Parazoarcus communis: one gene and its partner. Each later gene encodes a partner of the first gene's protein in a complex. Links are inferred from orthologs where the notes say so. Each region holds a gene or a part of one and is shown on either strand. Other genes may lie near its edges.

Region 1 (14,445 bases):
CCTGCCACCGTCCTGCGGATAGGCGGGAGCAATCAGGCTGGAGTGGATGCCGTGTGCCTTGAGTGAGTTGCGGAAGGTCTCTATCGATGTGCTGACCCCGTTTATGCGAGGGAAGAACACGTCTGAAATCATCAGGATATTCATGGTCTGTGCCGGTTGCCGTAGGCCCAATCTAGTCTGTTCCGATGACTGCTTCATTGCAGACCTCGGGTGAGGATGGGTTGTTACAGTTTCCGGTTGACCCACATCATCGGTCCGGTGACGATTCTGCGTTATAAAGCGGCACCGCAAGGCCCGCGCGGGCCGATGTTCAGGAGAATGCAAGGATGGCACTGATGCAATGGAACGAGCAGCTTCAGCTCGGTCTCGGAAAGATGGACAAGACCCACGAGGAGTTCGTGAGCCACTACAACGCCGTTGTCGAGGCGGCGCCCGAGCAGTTTCTAGCGCGGCTCGATGACTTCATCGCCCACACCGAAGCACACTTCGATCAGGAAAATCGCTGGATGGAGCAGGTGAACTTTCCCGGTTGCCACCGTGCGGAACACGACCGGGTGCTGGTGGTGATGCGTGACGTTCGCAACCGCATTGAGCGCGGTGATGCGTTTCTTGGCAAGCGCTTGATGGAGGAGTTGCCGGCCTGGTTCGATAATCACGTCAGCGGCATGGATGCCGCGCTGGCCTTTCATCTGGACAGTATCGGATTCGACGTCGAGACCGGCGTGATTACCCCGCCTGAGGGTGACTGCAGCGGCAGTGCAAACGCAGGCGGTTGTGCCTGTACGTCGGCGCCTGCCCGGGCCGGCGCCGAACAGGTCTAAGCCACGCCCCGCGATACCCCTGCAGTGTCAGGGGTGTCGGACGGGGAAGCGCACTGTCGGTGCGCGCCCATGCATCAGGCCCGCGAGAATCTCGGCCGAGCCGCAGGCCAGGGTCCAGCCCAGTGTGCCGTGACCGGTGTTGTACCAGAGGTTGACGCCGCGGCCCTTGCCGATGATGGGCAGGTTACTCGGGGTGGCGGGGCGGAGTCCCGTCCACAGTTGCGCCTGTTCCGGGTCGATTGCGCCTGGCAGCCGTGTCCGTGCCCAGTCCAGAATGGCACGGCCGCGTTCTGGATCGATCGTGAGATCGAAACCGTTGAGCTCGGCAGTGCCGGCGATACGAAGCCGGTCTCCGAGACGGGAGCAGACGATGCGGCGGGACTCGTCGGTCAGGCTGACCTGCGGCGCCCGCGCGGGATCTGCAACCGGTGCTGTAATCGAATAGCCCTTCACCGGGTAGATTGGCAGGCGCTCGCCAAGCGCATGCACCATGAGGGGGCTGAAGCTGCCGAGGCATACCACATAGGCGTTCGCGGTCAGGGTGCCAGCCCGCCCTTCACGGTCACGCACCTCGACACCGTCGATCAGGCCGCCGGTGTGGGTCAGGCGTTCGATCGTCGTCTGATAGTGAAACTGCACGCCGTCGCGCGCAAGCACCCCCGCCAGCGCACCGGTAAAGCGCATCGCGTCGCCGTTTTCGTCGCCGGGCGCATACAGACCGCCCGCCAGTGTTGGTGCGAGTGTCGCGAGCGCGGGCTCGATTGCAAGGCATTCGGCAGCCGAGCAAGCCCGGGCTTCAATGCCGAGTTGCATCAGCTGCTCTGCGCGTGCCGGTGCATGAGCGAAATCCGAGGCGCTGAAAAAAAGGTGAAGGATGCCCTGCTCGCGCGCATCGTAGTCGTTCTCGATGCCGGCGGCTGCGCGTACCCGGTGCAGTTCGCGCTGACTGTGGATGGCAAGCGCAGCAATCGCCTCGGTGTTGCGCTTCGCACGCCACGGCAGGCACTCATGCAGAAAGGACAGCGCCCAGCGCCATTGGTCGAGGCTTGCCTGAGGGCTGAAGCGCAGCGGGGCGTCGTGTTTGCCAAGCCAGCGCAGCGCCAGAAAGGGGGCCGCCGGGTTGGCCCAGGGCTCGGGATGGCTGACCGAGATCTGGCCACCATTGGCAAAGCTCGTTTCCTGTCCAGCTTGCGGCTGGCGGTCTATCACGCTGACCTCGAACCCCGCCTGCTTCAGGTACCAGGCGGTGGTGACGCCGGTGATGCCGGCGCCGAGAACCATCACATGCATAACTTGGCTTTTGTGCTCCAGAGAGGCTGCCCAGTGCGTGTGCGGGGCAGGGCGGCGAACCGCCAAGCCGTAAATGATAACCGCCAGCGTGCAACTCGTGGTGCGCAGACGTCCCGGAAACGGGATAATCGGGTCTGACATCTTCAATCATCCGTCTCCGGGAGTTTTGCACATGCGTCGCGTCACCCTTACCCAATTCCTGATCGAGCAGCAGCGCGCCGGACGCGTATCGGCCGATCTGCGGCTCTTGCTCGAGGTCGTGGCTCGCGCGTGCAAGGCGATCGGAGTCAATGTGTCCAAAGGGGCGCTTGCCGGTGTGCTGGGTGAGGCCGGTACCGACAACGTGCAGGGCGAGGCACAGAAGAAGCTCGACGTGATTGCCAACGAGATTCTGCTGCAGGCCAACGAATGGGGCGGCCACCTTGCGGCAATGGCGTCCGAAGAGGTCGAAACCGTGCATCAGATCCCGTTCGACTTTCCCAAGGGCGGCTATCTGCTGATGTTCGATCCGCTCGACGGCTCGTCAAACATCGACATCAACGTCACCGTGGGTACGATCTTTTCCGTGCTGCGCAACCCCGAGGGCGAGGGTGATCCGACCGAGGAAAGCTTCATGCAGCCCGGTCGGGAGCAGGTGGCAGCCGGCTATGCGATCTACGGCCCCTCCACCCAGCTCGTGCTCACAGTGGGCAAGGGCGTTCACGCCTTCACGCTCGACCGCGAAATGGGCAGCTTCATCTATACCACTCCCTACATGACGGTACCCGAGGAAACCCGCGAGTTCGCGATCAACGCCTCCAACGCCCGCCACTGGGAGGCGCCGGTTCAGCGCTACATCTCAGAGCTGCAGGAAGGCAAGGCTGGCCCCCGTGGCGTCGATTTCAACATGCGCTGGGTGGCGTCGATGGTGGCTGACGTGCACCGTGTGCTGACCCGTGGCGGCATCTTCATGTACCCGCTCGACGAGAAATGTCGTGCCCAGGGCGGCAAGCTGCGGCTCATGTACGAAGCCAACCCGATGGCCATGCTGATCGAGCAGGCCGGTGGCGCGGCCACCACCGGGCGCGAGCGCATCCTCGATATCCAGCCCGACAAGCTGCATCAGCGCGTACCCGTCGTGCTCGGCTCGAAGAGCGAGGTCGAACGCGTGACTTCATACCATCTTGAAGCTTGATTCGCTTCTCCGTGCCTTGAGCCTCCTGGCCCTGGGGTGTTTCCTCTTGTGGGGAAACAGCGCCAGGGCACAGGATCGTGTCAGCGTAGCGCTCGAAGCGCCGGAAACGGTCAGCGTGCTCCTGCGTCAGCACGTGCGCCTGCTTAAGTCGGCCGAGCTGACGGTGCCCGAGGTCGGGCCCGATCAGACCGCGCTGGTGCGACGCACACGGCGGGAAGTTGTCGATCTGCTCTCCACGGAGGGCTATTTCAACCCCGAAGTGAGGCTCGATCGGCGTAGCGGGGACAAATGGACGCTGACCGTGGAGCCTGGCGTACGGGCTGCCATTACTGCCGTCGATATCGGTTTCGAAGGCGAACTGGCGAGTGCGAGCGAAGCCGAGGCGGCAGCCTTGCGCGACAGTCTGCGCGAAAATTGGGCCTTGTCGGTGGGCAAGCCCTTTCGTCAGTCCGAATGGGATAGTGCCAAACAGCAACTGCTCGATGCGGTCAGTCGCCGCCGTTACGCTGCGGCGCGCACACTGAGTACCCGTGCCGAAGTCAATGAGGCCGGCACCGAAGTGGCGCTGTCGGTCGTGATCGACAGCGGCCCGACTTTCAGACTTGGCGAACTCGCAGTCAGTGGTTTGAGCCGACTGCCGGCCGATCTTGTTACGCGCTACAGCACGGTCGAGGCGGGCGATATCTACGATCAGGACGCCTTGCTTGCCTTGCAGGAGGCCTTGCAGGGTGCGCCCCAGTTTGCGTCGGTGGTGGTCGATATCGAGCGTGACCCGGCACTGGCTGCTGCCGTGCCCGTGCGTGTGCAAGTGGCAGAGGCCCAGTCGCGGCGCCTGAGTTTTGGTGCAGGTGTATCGAGCAATACCGGTTATCGGGTCGAGGCTGCGTATCGCGACGTCAATATTCTTTCGCGCGGATGGGAACTGTCATCGGGCATCCGTCTCGAGCAGTTGCGCCAGTCGCTTTTCGCCGATCTGTTCTTTCCGCCGGCGCCGGACGGTCATCGCGACAGCATCGGTGCGCTGATCGACAACAGCGATCTCGAAGGACTGAAGACCGAAAGCCAGGCGATCGGTATCGGTCGGACCACCATCCGCGGTGATATCGAAACCCAGATTGCCCTGCGGTTGCAGCATGAGTCCCTGCATCCCGATGGCGCCGATCCCTCCAGCCTGACAACGCTGACGGCAAACTGGACCTGGGTGCAGCGAGCGGTGGATAACGTGCTCGATCCGCGGCGCGGGCACGTCCTCGAGGTGCAGATTGGCGGCGGCTCGAGTATCGCGCTTGCGGAGCAGGACTTCGTGCGACTCTATGGCCGCTATCAGCACTATTTTCCGATCGGCGAGGCCGACATGCTGACCCTGCGCGGAGAGCTGGGTGCCACGCTCGCGCCTTCCCGCGACGGTATCCCGCAGGATTTCCTGTTCCGCGCCGGCGGCTCGCAATCGGTGCGAGGCTATGCCTATCAGAGCCTCGGCGTAACTGAAGGCGATGCGACCGTGGGTGGCCGTTATCTGGGGACCCTCAGTGGCGAGTACGTGCATTGGTTTCGTCGTGACTGGGGCGTTGCGGCCTTCGTCGATGCCGGCGATGCCGCGGATTCACGCAGTGAGTTCCGACTGCGCACCGGCTACGGTCTGGGCGCGCGCTGGCGCAGCCCGGCAGGGCCTCTTGCAATCGACCTCGCATGGGGCCACGACGACGCCCGGCTGCGTCTGCACTTTGGCGTAGCGGTCGCGTTCTGAGCTCGCCGCTGCGGCGCAGCAAATTTTTCTTCCGTCTCCGCTCTTGAAATAGCGAAACCCCGCCCCTATTATTAGCACTCGTTGGCAGTGAGTGCTAACAGTCCGGCGCAAGCCGCGACCACTGCGAATTTTCCGGCGGGATGGTCCCGCCACAGTTTAAACAGTACTAAGGAGTGAACTCGATGAAGATTCGTCCCCTGCACGATCGCGTGATCGTCAAGCGTCTGGAAGCCGAACGCAAGACCGCCAGCGGTATCGTGATCCCCGATTCCGCCGGTGAAAAGCCCGACCAGGGCGAAGTGCTGGCTGTCGGCAACGGCAAGATCCTGGACGACGGCAACGTGCGTCCGATGGCCGTCAAGGTGGGCGACAAGGTGCTGTTCGGCAAGTACGCCGGCCAGTCCGTGAAGGTCGAAGGCGACGAACTGCTCGTCATGCGCGAAGAAGACATCATGGGCGTGGTTGAAGGCTGAGCCTCCCGCAATCCCACGATTCTCGATTCGAAATAATTCAGGAGTTCTAAAGAATGGCTGCTAAAGAAGTCAAATTCGGTGATTCCGCGCGCGAGCGCATGGTTGCTGGTATCAACACCCTGGCCAACGCGGTCAAGGTCACCCTCGGCCCCAAGGGTCGCAACGTCGTGCTCGAGCGCTCCTTCGGCGCCCCGACCGTGACCAAGGACGGCGTTTCCGTCGCCAAGGAAATCGAACTGAAGGACAAGTTCGAAAACATGGGCGCGCAGATGGTCAAGGAAGTTGCTTCCAAGACCTCCGACATCGCCGGTGACGGCACCACCACGGCAACCGTGCTGGCTCAGTCGATCGTTCGTGAAGGCATGAAGTTCGTTGCTGCCGGCATGAACCCGATGGATCTGAAGCGCGGCATCGACAAGGCTGTCATCGCCACCATCGACGAGCTGAAGAAGCTGTCGAAGCCCTGCTCGACCAACAAGGAAATCGCCCAGGTCGGTTCGATCTCCGCCAACTCCGACGCGGACATCGGTGAGATCATCGCCCGCGCCATGGACAAGGTCGGCAAGGAAGGCGTGATCACCGTTGAAGACGGCAAGAGCCTCGCCAACGAACTCGACGTCGTCGAAGGCATGCAGTTCGACCGCGGCTACCTGTCGCCCTACTTCATCAACAACCCGGACAAGCAGGTTGCCATCCTCGACAACCCGTTCGTCCTGCTGTTCGACAAGAAGATCTCCAACATCCGTGACCTGCTGCCGGTACTGGAGCAAGTTGCCAAGGCCGGCCGTCCGCTGCTGATCATCGCTGAAGATGTCGATGGCGAAGCGCTGGCGACCCTCGTGGTGAACAACATCCGTGGCATCCTCAAGACCTGCGCCGTCAAGGCTCCGGGCTTCGGTGACCGCCGCAAGGCCATGCTGGAGGACATCGCTGTCCTGACCGGCGGCCAGGTGATCGCAGAAGAAGTGGGTCTGACCCTCGAGAAGTGCACGCTGGAAGAGCTGGGCCAGGCCAAGCGTATCGAAGTCGGCAAGGAAAACACCATCGTTATCGACGGTGCCGGCGACGGTGAGCGCATCGAAGCACGCGTCAAGCAGATCCGTGTTCAGATCGAAGAAGCGACCTCCGACTACGATCGCGAGAAGCTGCAAGAGCGCGTGGCCAAGCTGGCCGGCGGCGTTGCTCTGATCAAGGTTGGCGCTGCGACCGAAGTCGAAATGAAGGAAAAGAAGGCGCGCGTCGAAGACGCACTGCACGCCACCCGTGCTGCTGTTGAAGAAGGTATCGTTCCCGGCGGCGGCGTTGCCCTGCTGCGTGCTCGTGCCAACCTCACCGGCCTCAAGGGTGACAACCATGACCAGGACGCCGGCATCAAGATCGTGCTGCGCGCCATGGAACAGCCGCTGCGCGAAATCGTTTCCAACGCTGGCGACGAGCCCTCGGTGGTGGTGAACCGCGTAACCGAAGGTGAAGGCAACTTCGGCTACAACGCTGCAACCGGCGAGTACGGCGACATGGTCGAAATGGGCGTGCTGGATCCCACCAAGGTGACCCGCACCGCGCTGCAGAACGCAGCTTCGGTTGCTGGCCTGATGCTCACCACCGACTGCATGGTTGCTGAACTGGCTGACGACAAGGCTGGTGGCGGCATGCCCGACATGGGCGGCATGGGTGGTATGGGCGGTATGGGCGGTATGGGCATGTAATTGCCCGCTGACCTCACGGTCAAGCTCAAAGGCCCCGCTTCGGCGGGGCTTTTTTTCGCCTGTCGTGATCTGCGGCTCAGAGGATTCGGGCGGGCGCAACCGCGCGTGGGGCAAAGCGCTACGCGCAATGACTCAGGCGTGGGATAATCGCGGAGAAAGGAAAAGACGGCAGGGAGCATCGGCGCCATGCGCGCGACGCTCCCCGGAACGCGTGCGCTGCTGAACGCGTGCGTTCCCGAAGACCGAGTAAAAGGAGAACAGCGGGACTGAATTTAATGGGTTCCGCTTACATTCAACTTACATCCGGAATCCTATGCGCATTCTTCTCGCGGAAGATGACCCAGTCATCGCCGACGGAATCGGCAGGGCGCTCAAACGTGGCGGGTATGCAATCGACCATGTTGCCAATGGTGCAGACGCGGATGCAGCGCTGGCCTCGCAGCCCTACGATCTGCTGATTCTCGACCTCGGACTCCCGAAGTTGCCAGGTATTGAGGTGCTCAAGCGATTGCGGAGCCGCAAGTCTGCAATACCGGTCCTGATCCTCACCGCGCAGGACGGTGTCGAGGACCGTGTGCGCGGCCTTGATGCGGGCGCGGACGACTACATGACAAAGCCCTTCGCCTTGCCCGAGCTCGAGGCCCGTGTGCGTGCTCATACCCGGCGCGGTACCGGCCAGCCGCGCTGTATCGAGGTGGGCAACCTGACTTACGATCAGGCCGATCATGTGGTCAAGATCAATGGTCAGATGGTCGAACTCTCCGCGCGCGAAGTCGGATTGCTGGAGGTCTTCATCCTGCGGGTCGGGCGGCTGGTGAGCAAGGACCAGCTGGTGGACCACTTGTGTGGCTGGGGTGAGGAAGTGTCGAGCAATGCGATCGAGGTCTATGTGCATCGACTGCGGAAGAAGCTCGAGGATAGTGGCGTCCGTATCGTGACCGTTCGCGGTCTGGGCTATTGCCTGGAAAATCCGGATGCTGTCCCGGCTACGAAGGCCTGACCGCAAGCCGACCGGGCAGCGCGCTCCCGGGCAGCCCAACTCGCTGTTCGGCGAAATCCTCGACTGGCTGCTCGCGCCCTTGCTGTTCCTGTGGCCGATTTCGATCATCGTCACCCACAACGTTGCCGACAACATCGCCAACCAGCCCTACGACCGGGCGCTGGCCGACAGTGCGCGCGCACTCGCGCGACTGGTCAAGGTGGAGGATGGCAAGGTGGTGGTGCATTTTCCGGCACCGCCGCGTGCGCTGTTCAGGGCCGATCAGGACGACACCGTCTACTATCAGGTCGCAGATCAGGGCGGCGAGACCATCACCGGTGACCGCGAGATCCCCTGGGTGGCGCCGCCCGCGTCGGTGCTGGGTGAGGAGGTGCGTTACCGCGACGAGGTCATCCATGGCGAGGAGGTGAGGGTCGCCTATCAGTTTCTGCGCGCGTGGCCGGAGCCTGCCAGTCCGCTGGTGCTGGTGCAGGTTGCCGAAACCCGCAACAAGCGCTCTGACCTCGCCTCGCGGGTGGTGACCGGGGTGCTGCTGCCGCAGTTCGCAATCATCCCGCTGGCCGTGGTACTGGTGTGGGTGGGGCTGACGCGCGGCATTGCGCCGCTCAACCGCCTGCAAAGCCTGATCCGGCGACGACGCCCGACCGACCTGTCGCCGATCGTGCCGGCCAGCGTTCCGGAGGAGGTGCGGCCGCTGATCATCGCCTTCAACGACATGATGGCCCGCCTTGAAGAGAACCTGCAGGCGCAGCAACGCTTCATTGCCGATGCCGCGCACCAGATGCGCACGCCGCTGACCGGTTTGCGCATGCAGACCGAACTGGCGCTGCTCGAGAGCGACCCCGAGCAACTGCGTAATTCGCTGACGCAGATCGCTGACAGCACCGAACGCGCCGGGCACCTGATCAATCAGTTGCTTTCGCTTGCCCGCGCCGAGGCCAGCTTCGAGAAGCTCTACGCGGTCGAACCGGTCGATGTCGAGGCGATGGTGCGTGAGGTGGGGCAGGATCTGTTCCCGCGTGCGCTTGCCAAGGGCATCGATCTCGGGGTGGAGAGCAGCGGGCAGGGCATGCTGGTCGAGGGCAACCCGGTGCTGTTGCGCGAGATGGTCAAGAACCTGATGGACAACGCCATCAAATACACCCCGCGCGGTGGCAGCGTGACTGCACGCACCCGTCACGCCGGCGCGCCGATTTTCGAAGTCGAGGACACCGGCGAGGGTATCCCCGAGGCGGATCGCGAGCGCGTATTCGAGCGCTTCTATCGGGTGCTGGGCAGCGGCGCGGACGGTTCGGGGCTGGGGTTGCCCATCGTGCGTGAGATTGCCGAGCTGCATCGCGCCACGGTCAGCCTGAGCCCCAATCCGGCGGGGCAGGGGACCGTCGCGCAGGTCGTCTTTCCGCGCAGCCAGCTGCAGCTGCCGCCGCCGGTTCACGGGGACTATTTTCCACTGGGCTGAGCGGAGCGACGCGTTTTCCGGTTGTGCGTTAAGCTGTTGTTCAGTAACTATTAAGGTATTGATATAAAAGAATAAAAACGAGTTTTCGTAAGCTCGTCGTAAGTCTCCCTCTCTACCTTGTCGCTGGCCGGGCGCATGCCCGGTGCGATCAATGCCCGCATGGAGGGGGAGACATGGAAAACGATTCGGTGGCAAAAATCATTGCCAACCCGAAGTATCAGCGCCTGGTAAGCACGCGCTCGAAATTTGGCTGGCTGCTGACGGCGATCATGATGGTCGTCTACTACGGCTATATCGCGATCATCGCCTTCGACAAGGAAGTGCTTGCGGCCCGGCTTGGCGAAGGTGTGACCAGCGTAGGTATCCCCGTCGGTTTTGGTGTGATCGTCTTTACGATCATCATTACCGGCATCTACGTGCGCCGTGCGAACTCCGAGTTCGACAAGCTGACTGAAGAAGTCGTCAGGGAGGCAGGCAAATGAACGCCCGCCATCTGAATATTCTGGGCGGCGTTGCGCTTGCCCTTTTGTCCGCAGCCGTGCTGGCGGCCGGTGGCGACCTCGGACAGGCCGAGAAGCAGGCCACCAACTGGACTGCAATCAGCATGTTCGGTGGTTTTGTGGTGCTTACCCTGTTCATCACCAAGTGGGCAGCGGCCAAGACCAAGTCCGCTGCAGACTTCTACACCGCAGGTGGCGGCATCACCGGCTTTCAGAACGGTCTGGCGATTGCCGGTGACTACATGTCGGCCGCGTCCTTCCTCGGTATCTCGGCCGCGGTGATGGCGAGCGGCTACGATGGTCTGATCTACTCGATCGGCTTTCTCGTGGGCTGGCCGGTGATCACCTTCCTGATGGCGGAGCGGCTGCGCAACCTGGGCAAGTTCACCTTCGCCGACGTTGCCGCCTACCGCTTCAAGCAAACCCCGATCCGGGCTTTTGCCGCATCCGGTACGCTGGTGGTGGTGTCCTTCTACCTGATCGCGCAGATGGTCGGCGCGGGCCAGTTGATCAAGCTGCTGTTTGGTCTGGAGTACTGGATGGCGGTGGTCATCGTTGGCGCGCTGATGATGGTCTATGTGTTGTTCGGCGGCATGACGGCGACCACCTGGGTGCAGATCATCAAGGCTTGCCTGCTGCTGGCCGGTGCGTCCTTCATGGCCTTCATGGTGATGGCGCAGTACGGCTTCTCGCCGGAAGCGCTGTTTGCCGCATCGGTACAGGTCAAGGCAACGACTGCCGTGGCTGCAGGCAAGACGATCGAGGAGGCGGGGATTCTCGGGCAGGCGATCATGGGGCCAGGGTCCTTCATCAAGGACCCGATTTCGGCGATCTCCTTCGGCATGGCGCTGATGTTCGGCACCGCTGGCCTGCCGCACATCCTGATGCGCTTCTTCACCGTCCCCGATGCAAAGGAAGCGCGCAAGTCGGTGTTCTGGGCCACCACCTGGATCGGCTATTTCTACGTGCTGACCTTCATCATCGGCTTTGGCGCGATCGTGCTGGTGTCGACCAATCCGGGCTTCCTTGACGCGAAGGGCGGTCTGATCGGCGGCAACAACATGGCGGCCATCCACCTGGCTAACGCGGTGGGCGGCAACGTGTTCCTCGGTTTTATCTCCGCAGTCGCTTTTGCCACGATTCTGGCCGTGGTTGCCGGTCTGACGCTGTCCGGTGCATCGGCTGTCTCGCACGACTTGTACGCCACGGTGTTCAAGAAAGGCAATGCCGACTCTGCTTCCGAGCTGCGTGTGTCGCGCATTACCACGCTTGCGCTTGGTGTGGTCGCGGTGGTGCTGGGGATTGCCTTCGAGAAGCAGAACATCGCCTTCATGGTGTCACTGGCCTTCGCGATTGCGGCATCGGCCAACTTCCCGGTGCTGTTCATGTCCGTGTTGTGGAAGGATTGCACGACGCGTGGCGCGGCCATCGGCGGCTTCCTCGGTCTGACCACTGCGGTTGCGCTTACGGTGGTGTCGCCTTCGGTGTGGGAAGCGACGCTGGGCAACCCCAAGGGTTCGGCGCTCTTCCCCTACACCTCGCCGGCCCTGTTTTCGATGGCGGCAGGCTTCATCGGAATCTGGCTGTTCTCGGTGCTGGACAACAGCGAGCGTGCGAAGGTCGACCGTGCGGGCTATCTGGCGCAGAAGGTGCGCTCGGAGACCGGCATCGGCGCGTCGGGGGCTTCTGGTCACTGATGTGCTTCAACGTGTGCGCTCATTCGCAGGAGTCTGCGGTGAGCGTGCTGCAAGACACCAGGCTGCAGTGGGTGATGCCCGCTGCAGCCTTTTTTACTGCGTCAGCGGCAAGCGCACTTGCACCCGCGTGCCCTTGCCGCGTGGCGAGGCGGAGATCCTGATGCTCCCATGATGACAGCGCGCAATCTCGCGTGCGATAGGCAGTCCGAGGCCGCTTCCCGACAGGCTCGTTTCGGGCAGGCGATAGAAGCGCTCGAAGACGGCTTCGCACCGGTCTTCCGGAATCCCCGGGCCCGTGTCGCTGACCTCAAGTTCAAGCATCCCGTCCGCCGCCGCACAGCGCAGCGAGACCTCGCCACCGTCGGGTGTGTAACGCAAGGCGTTGTCCATCAGGTTGGCGATCAGTTCGCGCAGCAGCGTAGGGTCGCCGACGATGGAGACCGGTTCGCGCGCGATGCCGAGGTCGATCGAGCGCGCATCAGCCTTCTCCAGCCACTCCTCGACCATGTCGTCGATCAGATGAGCGAAATCGACCGTCGATGCATTGACCATCAGTTGCGCACCGGCCTCCGCGCGCGCCAGCGCGAGCAACTGGTTGGCAAGACGCGTCACCCGCTGAATGGAGCGCTTCAGTCGCGCCAGTGCGGCATCGTCGGCAGGGTGCGACTCAAGCAGCTCAATCTGCATCTGCAGCCCGGCGAGCGGGGTACGCAGTTGATGTGCCGCATCCTGCAGAAACTGTCGCTGTCCGGTATTGGCCGCGCGCAGACGGTCGAACAGGGCGTTGAGTGCGCGGACGACCTCGCGAATCTCCAGCGGCACGCTCTCGGGCGACAGCGGCGAAAGATCGGTGCCGGTGCGCCCACGCAGTTCATCTTCGAGCCGCTTCAATGGGGCCAGGCTGGACGGAATGCCCAGGCGTACGGCCAGCGTGGCCGCAGCCAGCAGCATGACCGCAGCCGATCCGAATCCAAGCAGCAGGCGCTCTAGTGCCTGCTGGCGCTTGTTCAGCGTCTCGCCAACGGTAATGTAGATGGTGTGGTGACCGAGGGTCTGCTGCAGGCGCACGGCACGAATCGGCGTGTCGCGATAGTGGCTGTCGAAGAACTGCGGTGCGGCGAGGTGGTGCGCGGGCAGGCTCTCGACGTTCGGCTGCAGCTCCGTGGCACCCGTGCCGTTGCGTGAGCGCTCACTGCCGAGTGAGGGCAGGTCCGTATCACCACCCAGGATGCTTCCGTTTCCGGTTCTGACGCGAAAGTAGATGTCGTCGATGGTGTCCGTCCGCAGGACCTGCTCGGCGCCGCCCGTGAGGTCGAGCGTGATCTGCCCATCCCGCAGCAGGACATGGTTTGCCGCCCCATGTGCGAGGTTGATCAGGTTCTGGTCGTATGCGGTACCGATCACGCTCTTCGCGATACCGTAGCTGATGCCTCCGGCCGTAATCAGCAGCAGGAAGGTAGGGCCGGCAAAGTTCTGCAGCAGGCGCCGATAAAGGCTTGTCTGCATGGCCTAGTGGCCGGGGCCGAGTTCCAGCCTGTAGCCGAAGCCGCGCACCGTGCGGATCAGCAGGCCCGCAGGCTCGAGGCGGGGGCGCAGGCGCGAGATGTACACTTCGACTGCATTGCCGCTGGCGTCTGCCTGCAAGTGGTCTTTGGGTACGGTACGGCCGTCGGCTGCCGCAAGGGCTTCGAGCAGCGTCCATTCACGCGCGGTGAGGTTCAGCGGTTCGCCGTTCAGCGCAGCCAGTCTGCCGTCAAGGTCGAGCGTCAGGGGGCCGAAGGAAATCGACTGCGTTGTCGCATACTTGCCTCGCCGCAGTACCGCCCGCATCCGCGCTGTGAGCTCGGCAAGCTGGAATGGCTTGGCCAGATAGTCGTCGGCGCCAAGGTCGAGGCCGTAGATGCGGTCGTCGAGGGCATCGCGTGCGGTGATCAGCATCACCGGAACCGCCTGCTGACGGCTGCGAATGCGTCGCACCAGTTCATAGCCACCAAGCCCGGGAAGGCCGACATCGACCAGCGCGAAATCAATGGATTCCGCCTGCAGCAGCTGATCCGCGCGCATCCCGTCGCTCTCCTGCATGACGGTATCGCCCTGGCCGCGCAGAAAACTTGCGATGCCGTCTGACAGCTCGGGGTCGTCTTCGACCAGTAGTACGCGCATGGTTGTCTCAAGGTGAGTCGGTCACGCTCTAACGCGGCACCAGCACGCTGTGCTGACACGGTGCGCATGCGTCTGGAGAAGAAACAAGTGAATTTGAATGCGATTATGCATTGACGACAGAAAATCTTCCGCTATAATGCGCTCCTCGTTGGCCAGTTAGCTCAGTTGGTAGAGCAGCGGATTGAAAATCCGCGTGTCCGTGGTTCGATTCCGCGACTGGCCACCAGAACAAGCAAAAACGCCGATCCATTGGGTCGGCGTTTTTGCGTTCACGATCAGGAAGTCCGCGTGGGAGTCATGCTGGCGAATTTGCTGCCGTTCTCCAATTCTTTCTATCACCCGGACGAGAGAGAGAGTGCGGATTCATGCTGGACGACAAGACTGCGTGGCAGCTTCTTGAACGGCAGCGTCTCGC
Region 2 (14,455 bases), 110 kb from region 1 along the record:
CGCTGCTTTTTTATTTTCTCTGCGGGCGGAGCTTCGATTCCAGCATCCATGGAAGCCTCATCGGGGGCGAAAGGTTCAGATGTCATAAGCATCCTTGCTTGCGGCTCAGTGCCTTGTACGCACATCGCCGCTTATTATTTATTGTTGATTGATGCACGACAGCATAGCCGATCGCGAATGAGTATCAGCATTTATCGATACCCAAAATGGGGAACGCTACAGCCTATTCCTTCGCCTTCCGTGCCCGCGGATGAGCGGCATCATAGATCCTGGCGAGGTGCTGAAAATCAAGGTGCGTGTAGACCTGGGTGGTCCGGATGCTGGCGTGGCCGAGCAGTTCCTGAACCGCACGCAGGTCCCCGCTCGACTGCAGCACGTGGCTGGCGAAACTGTGACGCAGCATGTGCGGATGGACATGCACGCCCAGGCCCACCGTACCGGCTCTCAGGGTGAGCCTGCTGCGAATCGCCCCCGGGCTCATTCGTCCGCCCGTACGCGTCACGAACAGGGTCGGACTGCCGACCGGCACCTGCCCGCGCACCTCAAGCCACTGCCTGACCGCCTCGACCGCCTGGCTGCCGACCGGCACGCTGCGCGTCTTGCCGCGCTTGCCGCGCACCGTCACCATGCCGCCCTCAAGATCGCTCGCATCATCGAGTCCAAGCCCGGCGAGTTCGGACAGGCGCAGACCTGACGAGTAGAACAGTTCGAACATTGCCAGATCGCGAATCTCGAGCAGGCTGTCGGCCGGGGCGTCGAGCAAGGCCTTTGCCTGATCGGGAGACAGCACGCGCGGCAGTGTCGCCGGCGATTTTGGTGCACGAATACCGTCCACCGGATTGTGCTTGAGCCCATGGTGGCGGATCAGCCACCGATACAGGCCGCGCCAGGCCGACAGGCAGCGCGCAATCGAGCGCCCGCCCAGGCCTTCTGCATGCATGCGCCCCACGAAGCGGCGAATCTCGGCCGCGCTCAGGGCACCGGGGTCGCGCCCCTGTGCAAGGCTGTGCAAGCGCAGCAGATCCCGACGGTAGTTCTCCAGCGTCAGCGCGGCGGCACGGCGCTGGGTCGCAAGCCACCCCAGATAGCCTTCGACCCAGACCGGTGCCAGCGCTGCGGCAAGTGGCTCAGGCATGCGCTCAGCCGATCTCCCCGAGCAGCGCGGCGGCGGCAAGCTCACCGATCCGGCCGAGATACAGGGTGCCCATCTCGGGGTAGAAACGCTCGGGCTCTTCACTGCCCAGGGCCAGAAGACCGACCACCTGAGTCTGCCGACGCAGCGGCATGAGGGCTACGGAACGCACATGCGGTGCCGACTCGCCAAACCAGCTCAGCACTTCGATGTTGCTCGGCGCACCGCAATACGGGTGACGGAGGTCGCCCGCAAACAGGCGCACGCCTTCGCCAACGGGCGCGAAGTCCTCGTCGCTGCGAGCCAGCACGCTGTTCCAGATTCGCAGCGCGACATGAGGAATGGCGAAGTCCTGCTGCATACTGGAAAAAAGTTCGTGGCGGACGCCTTCGTAACCGTGCGCCTCGAGCAGCAACAGGGTCAGCCGATGCACTTTTTCGCTGATCTCGTCGTTCTCCTCGCCAAAGCGAATCAGTTCGGCAAGCTTGACCTCCAGCAGGCGGATCTTGTCGCGCAGGGCGTGAAGCTGCCGTTCCGCAAGCGAGATCGCCTGGCCTTCGTGCTGCGGGTGCGGCACGGTCAGTTCGGTGAACAGCTCGCCATGGTCGGACAGAAAATCAGGGTTGTCGCGCAGATAGCGTGCGACTTCATCGGCATTCATCGGCAATAGCTCCTGTCGGGCATCAAGCCCTGTTGCATGTCTCCAGACATCAGACGAGATTCATCTCGCCCTCAAAAACCGTTACTGCCGGGCCAGTCATCAGCACCGGCGTGCCTGGACCTTCCCAGGCAATCTCAAGCTCACCGCCACGGGTTTCCACCCGCACCGGCGAAACAACCAGTTCGCGCAGTATCGACGCCGCCACTGCGGCACATGCCCCGGTGCCGCAGGCCAGGGTTTCCCCGGATCCGCGCTCAAACACGCGCAAGCGAATGCGGTGCGCATCCACCACCTGCACGAAGCCTGCATTCACCCGCGCGGGAAAACGCGGGTGGTGCTCGATCAGCGGCCCCTGGGTTTCGACCGGGGCCGCATCGACGTTGGCCACGACCTGAACGGCGTGCGGGTTTCCCATCGATACGGCCGTGATCGCAAGCATGTCGCCGCCCACCTCGAGTGGCTGCACGATCGCGTCGGAGTCGGAGACGAAGGGGACCTCGGCAGAAGTGAGGACGGGCACACCCATATCGACCGTGACCAGCCCATCCTCGCGCAAACGCGGCGAAATGATGCCGGAGCGGGTCTCGACGCTGATGTCGGCCTTGTCGGTCAGTTTTTTGTCGTATACGAAGCGCACGAAGCAGCGTGCGCCGTTGCCGCATTGTTCGACTTCGCCGCCGTCGGCATTGAAAATGCGGTAGCGGAAATCGACAGCCGGCCGGCTCGGCGGCTCGACCACCAGGAGCTGGTCGCAACCGACGCCGAAATGGCGATCGGCGATCGCCCGGACGCGCTCGGGAGTGAGTTCAACCGGTTCACGGGTTGCGTCGATCACGACAAAGTCGTTGCCGAGGCCATGCATCTTGGTAAAGCGCAGTTTCATGGGAGTTCTGATCAATGCGGAAAGCGTGCCCGGATTCTCCTCCTGCACCCGGGTATCGTCCAGCACGCGTCATCGTGAGAGAATTCGGGACATGACCAATACGCCAGCGCCACGCCGCTCAGCTCTCCCGATTTCCGCATGGTTGCTCGGCCTGCCCGGCCTTGCCTGTCTGCTTGGCGGCCTGGTGCTGCTGGCGGGAGACTTCAGCGATGTGCATCCGGTGCTTGCCGAAAGCGGCACCGCAATTGCGCTCATCGTCTCTGCGATTGCCCTACTCGGCAGCGCCGCCTTTCCCGTGGTCCTGCGCCATCTCGCGGACGCCGACGCGCCTGCAGCAGATCAGTAGAGCTTGGCCTCGCCCACGGGGCGCGTCTTGAACCGCCTGTGCACCCAGTAGTACTGCTCCGGCATCGTGCGCACGACCGACTCGATCCACTCGTTCATGCGCAGCGTGTCGGCCTCGACATCCGCGCTCGGAAAGTCGGACCATGCCTCGCCGATCTCGACGACGTAGCCGGCGCCGCCGGGCAACATCTTCGTGACACAGGGCAGCACCGCTGCGCCGGCCACGCGGGCAAGCCGCGGCAGTCCGGTGATGGTAGCCGCCGGCACACCGAAAAAGGGGACAAAGATCGCATCGCGCCGACCGTAATCCATGTCCGGCAGGTAGTAGAACGGGCGCCCGGCCTTCATCGCCTTCACCGAGCTGCGCACGCCATCCTGCCGCGCGAGCAGCAGCTGATCGCCAAACCGGCTGCGGCCATGATAAAGCCAGCGATCGAGCACCGGATTCTTCTTCTGGCGCGCATAGACACTGACGATATCGAAGTCCATCGTCACCCGCGTCCCGCCCATGTCGAGTCCGACAAAATGGGGGGCAAGCAGGATGACCGGCGTCCCCGCCGCCTGCAGTGCCCGCACACGGTCGCCGCCCTCGATTCTGACGATGCGCTCGAGACGCTCGCGGCTGCCCCACCACAACAGGCCGCGCTCGAGCAGGCTGCGCCCCACTGTACGAAAATGACGACGCGAGAGCTGACGCCGCTGCCGCGCATCAAGTTCGGGAAAGCACAGCTTCAGATTGGTATCCACCACATGCCGGCGCGGCAAGGCAAACACATGAAGCAGCAGCCCCAGCGCCTCGCCCAGTCGCGCCAGCACCGCAAGCGGCAGCCAGTGCAGCAGCCAGAATACCGCCACGCCGAGACGGCTCATCACGCCTCGGAACCTGCTGCCGCTTCACGCCCTGTACGCGGCTTCTTGTAGCGGTTGTAGCCCCACATGTACTGGCCGGGGCACTTCAGGATGACGCGTTCGATCTCCCGGTTCATCGTTGCCACACGTGCGGGCAGATCCCCTTCGAGTGGCTCGACAGGCGCAGACAGCCTGAACACATAGCCCTCGCCGTGCGGCAAACGCTCGGCCCAGCAATAGATCACATGCACGCCCTTGACCTCTGCCAGGCGCGCCGCCAGCGTCATCGTCCACGCGGGTCGGCCAAAGAAATCCGCCCACGCACCTTCGCCGGCACCCGGCACCTGGTCTGGCAGCATGCCGATCGCTTCGTGACTGCGCAGGGTTTTCACCAGCCGGCGCACCCCCGACAGATCTGCCGGCGCTGTCTTCATCTGACCGCGTACGCGTCCGGCCTGCATCAGGGGCTCGAGCGCAGCATTGCGTGGCGGGCGGTAAAGCACGGTAATTGGCGTCAGCGAGGCGATGTACTGCGCGGTGACTTCGAAACAGCCCAGATGCGGCGTCATGAACACGATGCCCGCACCCTCGCGGTGGGCCGCATCAACGAGCTCCCAGCCTTCCACCCGCTTCACCTTGGCCACCACTTCCTCGGCCGGACGCAGCCACAGCCACGGCAGCTCGAAGGCCTGCCGGCCCGCCTCGGCGATCGCGGAATGCAGCACCGCGGGATCGACATCACCGACGGCCTGAGCCAGATGGCGTCGCACGCGGCGGCGATAGGACGGTGACGCGGCGTAGGCAATCCAGCCCGCCCAACCACCGAAGAGGTGCAGCAGGGACAGCGGGAAGCGCGCAAGCACGCGAAAAAGGAGATTGACAATCACGATAGTTTTCGCGGTTCCGATCCGGTGACAGATTGACCTGAGACAAACACAGTCTATAATTGTGCCTCAGCCGCCGAGTTAACTCGACAACTTGCAGGGCGGCCGTCACCGCAACAATCGCGTGACCCAAAAATTCTGCTAAAGCGTCGGCTGCTCGATGAAATCCCCGGAGCTGGCCGTAACGCCAGGAAACGGGGATTTTTGTTTTTCAGGAGCAGTCATGGCAGCAGAATTCCTCTTCACCTCGGAATCGGTTTCCGAAGGTCACCCCGACAAGGTTGCGGATCAGATCTCGGACGGCGTGCTCGACGCCATCCTCACCGAAGACCCACACGCCCGCGTCGCCTGCGAGACCCTGGTCTCCACCGGCCTGGTCGTCATTTCGGGCGAAATCACCACCAGCGCCCACCCCAATTATCGCGAAATCGCACAGGATGTGGTGCGTCGCATCGGCTACGACAGCTCCGACATCGGCTTCGACTACAAGTCGTGCGCCATCCTCACCGCCATCAACCGCCAGTCCTCCGACATCGCGCAGGGCGTGAATGAAGGCGAAGGAATCGACCTCGACCAGGGCGCGGGCGACCAGGGCCTGATGTTCGGCTATGCGTGCAACGAAACCGCCAGCCTGATGCCGCTGCCGATCTACTACGCGCACCGCATCATGCAGCGTCAGGCCGAAGTGCGTAAGGATGGCCGCCTGCCGTGGCTGCGCCCCGACGCCAAGAGCCAGCTCACGGTCAAGTATGTCGACGGCAAGCCGGTGGGCATCGACACCGTCGTGGTCTCGACCCAGCACAGCCCCGAGGTGTCGCACGCTCAGATTTCCGAGGCCATCATCGAGGAAGTCATCAAGCCGGTGCTGCCCAAGGAACTGCTGCAGGGCGAAGTGCGCTATCTCATCAACCCGACCGGCCGTTTCGTCATCGGTGGCCCGCACGGCGACTGCGGCCTGACCGGTCGCAAGATCATCGTCGACACCTACGGCGGCGCTGCTCACCACGGCGGCGGCGCGTTTTCGGGCAAGGATCCGTCCAAGGTCGACCGCTCGGCCGCCTATGCAGGTCGTTATGTGGCCAAGAACGTCGTCGCTGCGGGCCTCGCCGACAAGTGCGAAGTTCAGGTTGCCTACGCCATCGGCGTCGCAAAGCCGGTTTCGCTCATGGTCAACACCTTCGGCACCGGCAAGATCAGCGACGCGAAAATCGTTGATCTGATCCGTGCTCACTTCGACCTGCGTCCGAAGGCCATCATCCAGACCCTCGACCTGCTGCGTCCGATCTACGCCAAGACGGCTGCTTACGGTCACTTTGGCCGCGACGAACCCGAGTTCACCTGGGAGCAGACCGACAAGGCTGCCGCACTGCGCGCCGACGCCGGCCTCTGATGCACCACGGCGCCGGCCACAGGCTGGCGCCGGCACAGCGGTCGGCACGGGTTCCGCACGATGCGGGAACCGTGCCGACCGGATGTACTCTGAAACAGTTCAACATTCATCAAGCCCTCAATGCTCGAGCAAGCCCTGCTGTTCCTCCTTGGTCTGGTCACCCTCGTCATCGGCGCCGAACTCCTCGTGCGCGGAGCGTCGCGACTGGCGGTCTCCTTTGGCATCTCGCCGCTCGTCGTCGGTCTGACGGTTGTCGCCTTCGGGACCAGTGCGCCGGAGATGGCGGTTTCGGTTGGCTCGGCACTCAACGGCAACCCTGACATCGCCATCGGCAACGTGGTGGGCAGCAACATTGCGAACGTCCTGCTGATCCTCGGCATCGCAGCGGTCATCGCGCCACTGCTGGTGGCAGAGCAGATCATCCGGCAGGAGATTCCGATCATGATCGGCGCCTCGGTGCTGCTGCTGGTGATGGCGCTCGACGGCTCCATCAACCGCATCGAAGCGGCGACGCTGTTCGGTCTGGTGATCGCCTACACGGTGTTTCTGGTGCGGCAGTCGCGCAAGGGCTCGGCCGCGATGAGCGAGGATTTCGCTGAAGACATTCCGACCTCGCAATGGGACAGCCACTGGGCAGTGCAGACTGCGCTGGTGGTCGCCGGCCTTGTCATGCTGGTACTCGGCGCCGGATGGCTGGTCGACTCTGCGGTCGTCTTTGCACGCGCCTTCGGTGTCAGCGACCTGGTGATCGGCCTCACCGTCGTCGCCATCGGCACCTCGATGCCCGAGATCGCCACCTCCATCGTCGCCGCACTGCGCGGTCAGCGTGACATCGCGGTCGGCAACGTGGTGGGCAGCAACGTTTTCAACATCTGTGCCGTGCTGGGCGTCACCGGACTGGTGGCACCCGCAGGGCTTCCGGTTTCCGAGGCTGCCCGTCACTTCGATCTGTGGGTCATGCTCGCCGTAGCGTTCGCCTGCCTGCCGATCCTGATCACCGGGCGGGAAATTGCGCGCTGGGAAGGCATCTTGTTTCTCGGCTATTACGCGGCCTATACCGCGTGGCTGATCCTCGCCGCACAGCATCACGCCGGACTGGAGGCCTTTTCGGGCGTCATGCTTGGCTATGTGATGCCGCTGACGGTGATCACACTGGTCGTCAGCATCGTCCGTCACAACGGGAAAGCTGCATCAGATCGGTAGCAGGCATTCCGCAAACTGTGCGGGATCGCTATAATTCGAAGTATTCCGAGGAGCGCTGCAAGGCACTGTCCGCATTCATTGCGACAGCCCCAGGCTCGGAACCCGCCCTCCCCGGGCGGGCGTGTGAAACGGCGCTCACCCTGGTCTTTTCTCTCAAACCCTGCCGGGTTCGGGATGATGGGTGAGCTAAACGCCGTCCTCTTTCCCTCCCGGCCATAGCATGGAGCTTCACATGAACGCTGTGGCTGAATTCAACGATTACGTTATTGCCGACCTGACGCTGGCCGACTGGGGCCGCAAGGAAATCCGTATCGCCGAGACCGAAATGCCCGGTCTGATGGCGATCCGCGACGAATACGCTGCCGCCCAGCCCCTGAAGGGCGCACGCATCACCGGTTCGCTGCACATGACCATCCAGACCGCGGTGCTGATCGAGACCCTGACCGCACTCGGCGCCGAAGTGCGCTGGGCCTCGTGCAACATCTTCTCGACCCAGGACCACGCCGCTGCAGCCATCGCTGCACAGAACATTCCGGTGTTCGCGGTCAAGGGCGAGTCGCTGAGCGATTACTGGGATTACACCCACCGCATCTTCGAATGGGCCGACGGCGGCTACTCGAACATGATCCTCGACGATGGCGGCGATGCCACCCTGCTGCTGCACCTGGGTGCGCGGGCCGAGAAGGACATTTCGGTCATCGCCAAGCCGACGTCGGAAGAGGAAACCATCCTCTTCGCATCGATCAAGGCCAAGCTCGCCACCGACCCGACGTGGTACTCCACCCGTCTTGCACAGATCAAGGGCGTCACCGAAGAAACCACCACCGGCGTTCATCGCCTGTATCAGATGCATCAGCGCGGCGAACTCAAGTTCCCGGCGATCAACGTCAATGACTCGGTCACCAAGTCCAAGTTCGACAACCTCTACGGCTGCCGCGAGTCGCTGGTGGATGGCATCAAGCGTGCGACCGACGTGATGATCGCGGGCAAGGTTGCCCTGGTGGCCGGTTACGGTGACGTGGGCAAGGGCTCGGCACAGGCGCTGCGCGCACTGTCGGCTCAGGTGTGGATCACCGAAATCGACCCGATCTGCGCCCTGCAGGCTGCGATGGAAGGCTACCGCGTCGTCACCATGGAGTACGCTGCGGACAAGGCAGACATCTTCGTGACGACCACGGGCAACTTCAACGTCATCACCCATGAACACATGGCTGCGATGAAGGACCAGGCCATCGTGTGCAACATCGGACACTTCGACAACGAAATCGATGTTGCCTCGCTCGAGCAGTACGAATGGGAAGAGATCAAGCCCCAGGTCGATCACGTGATCTTCCCCGACGGCAAGCGCATCATTCTGCTCGCCAAGGGTCGCCTGGTGAACCTCGGCTGCGGCACGGGCCACCCGAGCTATGTGATGTCGTCGAGCTTCGCCAACCAGACCATCGCCCAGATCGAACTTTATACTCGCACGGGTGACTACCCTGTCGGCGTGTACACTCTGCCCAAGCATCTGGACGAAAAGGTCGCACGCCTGCAACTGAAGAAACTCAATGCACAGCTCAGCGTGCTGCGCCCCGACCAGGCCGCCTATATTGGCGTACCGGTTGAAGGCCCGTACAAGGCTGATCATTACCGCTACTGATCGCCCCGGCTGCGGACGGGCCACCGCCTCCTCCAGGGCGCGGTGGCCCTTACGAACAATAAGACTTGGAGACACCGAATGAACTCTGTCAGCGTGCGTCAGACTCGCCCGGAAGACATTCCCGCACTGATCGCCCTTCAGTCCGAGGTCTATCCGGACATCCCTGCATGGAGCAAGCGCAAGCTCGCCGAGCAGCTCGACGTCTTTCCGCAGGGCCAGATCGTGGCCGAGACGGAAGATGGCCTGGTCGGATGTGCGAGCTCACTCATCGTGCTGTGGGACGATTGGGCGGAGTCGCACAGCTGGAAGGAGATCACCGGTGCCGGCACGTTCGACAATCACAACCCGGACGGCAAGACGCTTTATGGCGCAGAGGTCTTTGTCGATCCGAGGCTGCAAGGCAAAGGGGTGGGACACCTGCTCTACGAAGGCCGTCGATCGCTGTGCCGGGCCATGAACCTGAAGCGCATCATTGCCTGCGGACGCCTGCCGGGTTACGACCGCTACGCTGACGAAATGAGCGCAGAGTTCTATGCGCAAAAGGTGGTCTGGGGCGATCTGATCGACCCCGTACTGAGCTTCCAGATCAAGGAAGGCTTCAGCTATTGCGGCGTCATCGAGAACTACATTCCCGAGGATACCGAATCGCGCGGCTATGCCTCGCTGATCGTATGGCTCAACCCGGATTACGATCCGTCAAACCCCACCATCATCCCTGAGGAAATCGCACTATGATCGTTCGAATTGCTGCCGTGCAGTACCTGCTGCGCCCGATCCACGACTGGTCGGGTTTCGAGAATCAGGTGCGTTTCATCATGAAGGCCGCCGGGGACTACAAACCCCAGTTCGTGCTGCTGCCCGAGATCTTCACCACGCAACTGCTGTCCTTCATGGACACCAGCGACGTGCGCGCCGCCGTGCGCAACATGAACGACTACACCAAGCGCTACAAGGACCTGATGCAGGAGCTTGCAGCGCAATGGGACGTGCACCTCATCGGCGGCACCACCCCGCAGGTCAACGAAGAAGGGCGCTTGCTCAACACCGCGTACTATTTCACCCCGAGCGGTGAAATCTACGAGCAGGACAAGATCCACCGCACGCGCTGGGAGCGCGAAAAATGGAACACCGACGCCGGTGACCAGCTGCGCCTGTTCGAGACCCCCTTCGGCAAGATCGCGATCCTGATCTGCTACGACATCGAGTTCCCCGAGCTCGCACGCATGGTGTGCGAAGCTGGCGCCGACATTCTTTTCGTGCCCTCGTGTACCGACGACCGCCAGGGCTTCCTGCGCGTGCGCTACTGCTGCCACGCCCGGGCCATCGAGAACCAGGTGTTTGTCGCCATGACCAGCACCGTGGGCAACCTGCCGGTCGAGGGCCTGGGTCTGCACTATGGTCAGGCCAGCATCATCACGCCGTCGGACTTCGCTTTCGCACGCGACGGCATTGCCGCCGAAGGCACACCGAACATCGAACAGATCGTCGTGGCCGACGTGGACCTCAAGGACCTCGAAAGCGGCCGCACACACGGCACCACCATTCCCCTCTACGACAAGCGCAAGGATGTGTACGAGCACCCGGTCGAAGTGGTGAAGGTTTCCTGAGCATCCGGGAACGCTCGCTTGAAATCATTTCATCGGCGCACGGCGCGCCCGGCAACCGCGCCTGCCACGACCCATGTGCAGGCACCCGCCGAGCGTGGCGGCCTGATGCGTGCTGACAGCCTGCTGGTGACTCAAGGGCTCGCGCCCTCCCGGACTGCGGCGCAGGGACTGATCGAGGCCGGCCGGGTCAGCTGGGAAGGTGGTCCGGTGACGAAATCGGCCCAAACGCTGCCGGGCGAGGTTGTACTGCAAGTCCGGCCGGACGAGAACGACCGCTTCGTCTCGCGCGGCGGGCTCAAGCTTGCAGGCGCGCTGGCAGCCAGCAAGCTGTCCGTCACCGGCCTGACTTGCCTCGACGTGGGGCAATCCACCGGCGGCTTTACCGACTGCCTGCTGCAGGCGGGCGCGAAGCAGGTTGTCGGCGTCGAGGTCGGACACGGCCAGATCCACGCGAAGCTGGCGGCGGACGCGCGCTGCGTCACCCTGGAGGGTATCAATGCGCGTCACCTGCTCGTTGCGGATCTGGGTGCGCACTTCCCTCCGGACGGCTTCGGGCTGATCGTCTGCGATGCCAGCTTCATTTCGCTGACACTGCTGATGCCGCAGTGGCCTGCGTTGCTGGCAACAGGGGGCAGCATCCTGGCGCTGGTCAAGCCACAGTTCGAGGTCGGCCCCAAGGGCTTGTCCAAAGGCGGCATTGTCCGCGATACCAACTTGTATGCCGACGTCGAATCACGACTTCGGGATAGTGCACGCAGTTGCGGTCTGAGCGTAAAGGGCTGGTACGACTCCCCGATTACCGGCACCGACGGCAACCGCGAATTCTTCATCTGGATGCAACATGAACAACACTGAACTTTCGATCGAATTCTTTCCGCCCCAAACCGAAGAGGGTGCGGAGAAGCTGCGTGCCGTGCGCGCCCGGCTGGCCGAACTCCGGCCCAGCTTCTTCTCAGTGACCTATGGCGCCGGCGGCTCCACCCGCGAGCGCACTTTCGCCACGGTCAAGGAGATTGCAGCGAGCGGCTCCGAAGCAGCCCCTCACCTGTCGTGCATCGGCTCGACCCGCGACAGCATCCGCGCCATCCTGGCGGAGTACGCCGAAGCCGGCATCAAGCGTATCGTCGCCCTGCGTGGCGACCTGCCCTCCGGCGTTGGCGATGCAGGCGAATTCCGCTATGCCAACGAACTGGTGGCGTTCATTCGCGCCGAGACAGGGCAGCGTTTCCGCATCGAGATTGCGGCCTACCCTGAATGGCATCCGCAAGCCCGCAGCCCCAAGGACGACCTGCTCGCCTTCAAGCGCAAGGCCGAAGCCGGTGCCGACTCCGCGATCACGCAGTACTTCTACAATATCGACGCCTATCTGCATTTCGTCGATGCGGTGCGTGGCATGGGCGTCGACATCCCGATCATCCCCGGCATCATGCCCATCGCCAGCTTCTCCAAGCTGGCCCGTTTCTCGGACGCGTGCGGTACCGAGATCCCGCGCTGGATGCGCAAGAAGTTCGAAGCCTTCGGCGACGATTCGGAATCGATTCGTGCCTTCGGCCTCGATGTCGTCACCGCGATGTGCGAAAAACTGATCGCCAGCGGCGCGCCCGGCCTGCATTTCTACAGCATGAACCAGTCAGCCCTCACCACCGAGATCTGCCACCGCCTCAAGCTCGCCTGAACGCGCCGACCGCCCGAAACGGCTTGCAGCACGCCGTTTCGGGTTCAGCGTCTGGACTGGCCCGACGAATCCGAGATTGCCTGCAGCTCGGAAAGCACGCGGACGCTGGCCTGCTCCATGTCCTGAATGCCCAAGAGCGCATCGTCAAGACGCCCGGCACCGCACGATTCGAGCGCGCGCTTGCCGGCGGCGTGCACCAGCGCATGTGGCGCATCGAGATTGCGATACGCGGGCAGACTGGCGAAACGCTTTCCATCGCCCTCGAAATACCATTTCCCGAGCCGGCACTCGTGGTGACTCGAGAAGTCGGCGGCTGTGCGCCCGGAGTGCCCCGAAACCGCCTGGTACACGTCGAGCTTGAAGATCAGATGATCGAGCTTCGCCAGTTCGGCAAAACTGCGCACTGACGCGTCCTGCATGGTGCCCGCGAGCTGGCGGGCGATATCACTCAATTCGTCCATGCTGCCCTGCGCCCGACGTCCATCCTCGGCCGCACTGGTCGCCTTTTCCGACAGAGAGCCGATCACGCTCCGCACCTGCCCCGTCTCTCCCTGGATGGCGGTCACCAGCCCGGAGATTTCGTTTGTTGCCCCGGCCGTACGTTCGGCCAGCTTGCGCACCTCGTCAGCCACGACCGCGAAACCACGCCCCTGCTCGCCCGCGCGCGCCGCTTCGATCGCCGCGTTCAGCGCGAGCAGATTGGTCTGGTCGGCAATCTCCCGAATCAGTCGGACAATGCCGCCGATCTGGGCGGCACGCTCGGCCAGCTGTGCGACCGAGCCGGCGGTCTCGCCGGTATCGGTCGCAAGTTGCGCCAGGCTTCCCGACACACTGCCGATGGCTGCGACACTTTCGTCCGCCGCAACGGTCGAGCGTGTCGCGGCCTTTTCCTGTGCGCCAAGGCGTTGGGCAAGGTCTCCGAACGTGCCCTGCACCGAAACCAGGGTCTGACCGTAGTTGCGCAACTGGCCGAACAGCGCGTCGAACAGCGCCTCACGGCGTTTGGCTTCGGCACACACCAGTTCCTGCTCGGCGATCCTGGCCTCAAGCGTGGCAGACCGCTCGCGCTCGAACTCGAGTGCGCTTCGTGCGACATCGAGCTCAACCCGCAAGGCTGCAAGCTCGGCACTCTTTCCCAGCCACCCCATGCTGCTCTCCCTTTGTTCGATCATGTGCAAGTCCGGCGGACTGTATATCACGTCATATCGACCGCTCGCACCGCATCTTGAGCGATTCAGCGCTTCGGAGCGCGCGCCATCGTCACCACGCCTGCTATCACCATCGTCATGCCCGCCATCTGCGCCAGCCCGATGCGTTCGCCAAGCAGCAGCCATCCGAAGAACAGGGTAACCACCGGACCAAGGGTGCCGGTCAGCGATACCGGCCCGGCACCAAGCCGGCGAATCGCCTCGGACACGAGCCAGACCGGCCCGACCGTGCTGAACGCGGCCATCGCCAGCGACAGCCCATAGATCTCCCACGGCTGAGCCAAGGCCTCGAGCGGGCGCATCAGACCGAACTGCGCCAGGCTGAACACGCAGGCAAAGGACGAGGCGTAGGCCGTCACCCGCGCCGAGCCCAGACGCCCGACCACGTGCCCGTTCCCCATGAGGTAGAGCGCATAGCTGACCGCACTGCCGAACACCAGTACGCAGCCCAGCACCACGTCGCCAGCCTCGCCGGCGAGCGTGAGGTCGTGCCCGACCGCCAGCCCGATCCCGAGATAGCACAGTGCCAGCGCGCCGGCCATGCGCCGGGTGATGGGCTTGCCCAGAAACAGGGCGGAGACCACGAGCACGATGGTGGGATACAGAAACAGGATCAGGCGTTCGAGTGCCGCCGTGATGTAGGCGAGCCCGAGGAAATCCAGGTAGCTTGCGAGGTAATAGCCGAAAACGCCCAGGCCGGCCATCCACACCCAGTCGGTGCGCGACAGCGGCGACGCGGCACTGCGGCTGCCCAGCACCCCCAGCAAGAGAAAGAAAGGCAGCGAAAAGGCCATGCGCAAGGCAAGCAGGGTTTCAGCATCGACCCCGTAGCGATAGGCCAGCTTCACCAGGATCGCCTTGAACGAGAAACCGACCGCTCCTGCAACCGCAAACAACAATCCGACGCCGGTCGACGTCTGCCCCATGTCCCGCACTCCCGTTTGGCGAGCCGGGATTAAGCCACCTCAAACACGAT

Evidence for each region.
Region 2: the proteins of groL (region 1) and metK are in contact, whole or in part, in a cryo-EM structure (PDB 8P4O), measured with the Escherichia coli proteins. The link is inferred for Parazoarcus communis from one-to-one orthologs.

What each region holds. Positions count from the first base shown.
Region 1 is NZ_CP022188.1:2,410,387-2,424,831, forward strand. What follows is about bases 4,966-7,884. They hold groL (chaperonin GroEL), read left to right. Parts: upstream 4,966-5,558; coding sequence 5,559-7,211; downstream 7,212-7,884. Other genes in these bases: CEW87_RS11020 (autotransporter assembly complex protein TamA), read left to right, coding at 4,966-5,032; groES (co-chaperone GroES), read left to right, coding at 5,215-5,505; CEW87_RS11035 (response regulator transcription factor), read left to right, coding at 7,525-7,884. Outside these bases: CEW87_RS11000 (glycosyltransferase), read right to left, coding at 1-144; CEW87_RS11005 (hemerythrin domain-containing protein), read left to right, coding at 327-821; CEW87_RS11010 (D-amino acid dehydrogenase), read right to left, coding at 849-2,111; CEW87_RS11015 (class 1 fructose-bisphosphatase), read left to right, coding at 2,284-3,285; more of CEW87_RS11020, read left to right, coding at 3,332-4,965; more of CEW87_RS11035, read left to right, coding at 7,885-8,211; CEW87_RS11040 (sensor histidine kinase), read left to right, coding at 8,186-9,670; CEW87_RS11045 (DUF485 domain-containing protein), read left to right, coding at 9,844-10,152; CEW87_RS11050 (cation acetate symporter), read left to right, coding at 10,149-11,867; CEW87_RS11055 (sensor histidine kinase), read right to left, coding at 11,961-13,373; CEW87_RS11060 (response regulator transcription factor), read right to left, coding at 13,377-14,030.
Region 2 is NZ_CP022188.1:2,514,004-2,528,458, reverse strand. Bases 4,132-7,060 are described here. They hold metK (methionine adenosyltransferase), read left to right. Parts: upstream 4,132-4,977; coding sequence 4,978-6,144; downstream 6,145-7,060. Other genes in these bases: CEW87_RS11520 (calcium/sodium antiporter), read left to right, coding at 6,265-7,060; CEW87_RS11530 (lysophospholipid acyltransferase family protein), read right to left, coding at 4,132-4,757. In the rest of the region: CEW87_RS11555 (tyrosine recombinase XerC), read right to left, coding at 224-1,135; CEW87_RS11550 (DUF484 family protein), read right to left, coding at 1,140-1,793; dapF (diaminopimelate epimerase), read right to left, coding at 1,843-2,676; CEW87_RS11540 (hypothetical protein), read left to right, coding at 2,768-3,022; CEW87_RS11535 (lysophospholipid acyltransferase family protein), read right to left, coding at 3,016-3,891; more of CEW87_RS11530, read right to left, coding at 3,891-4,131; more of CEW87_RS11520, read left to right, coding at 7,061-7,347; ahcY (adenosylhomocysteinase), read left to right, coding at 7,580-8,989; CEW87_RS11510 (GNAT family N-acetyltransferase), read left to right, coding at 9,068-9,724; CEW87_RS11505 (carbon-nitrogen hydrolase family protein), read left to right, coding at 9,721-10,596; CEW87_RS11500 (TlyA family RNA methyltransferase), read left to right, coding at 10,615-11,451; metF (methylenetetrahydrofolate reductase [NAD(P)H]), read left to right, coding at 11,438-12,271; CEW87_RS23025 (CZB domain-containing protein), read right to left, coding at 12,316-12,690; CEW87_RS11485 (DMT family transporter), read right to left, coding at 13,506-14,405. UniProt on the Escherichia coli protein: Catalyzes the formation of S-adenosylmethionine (AdoMet) from methionine and ATP.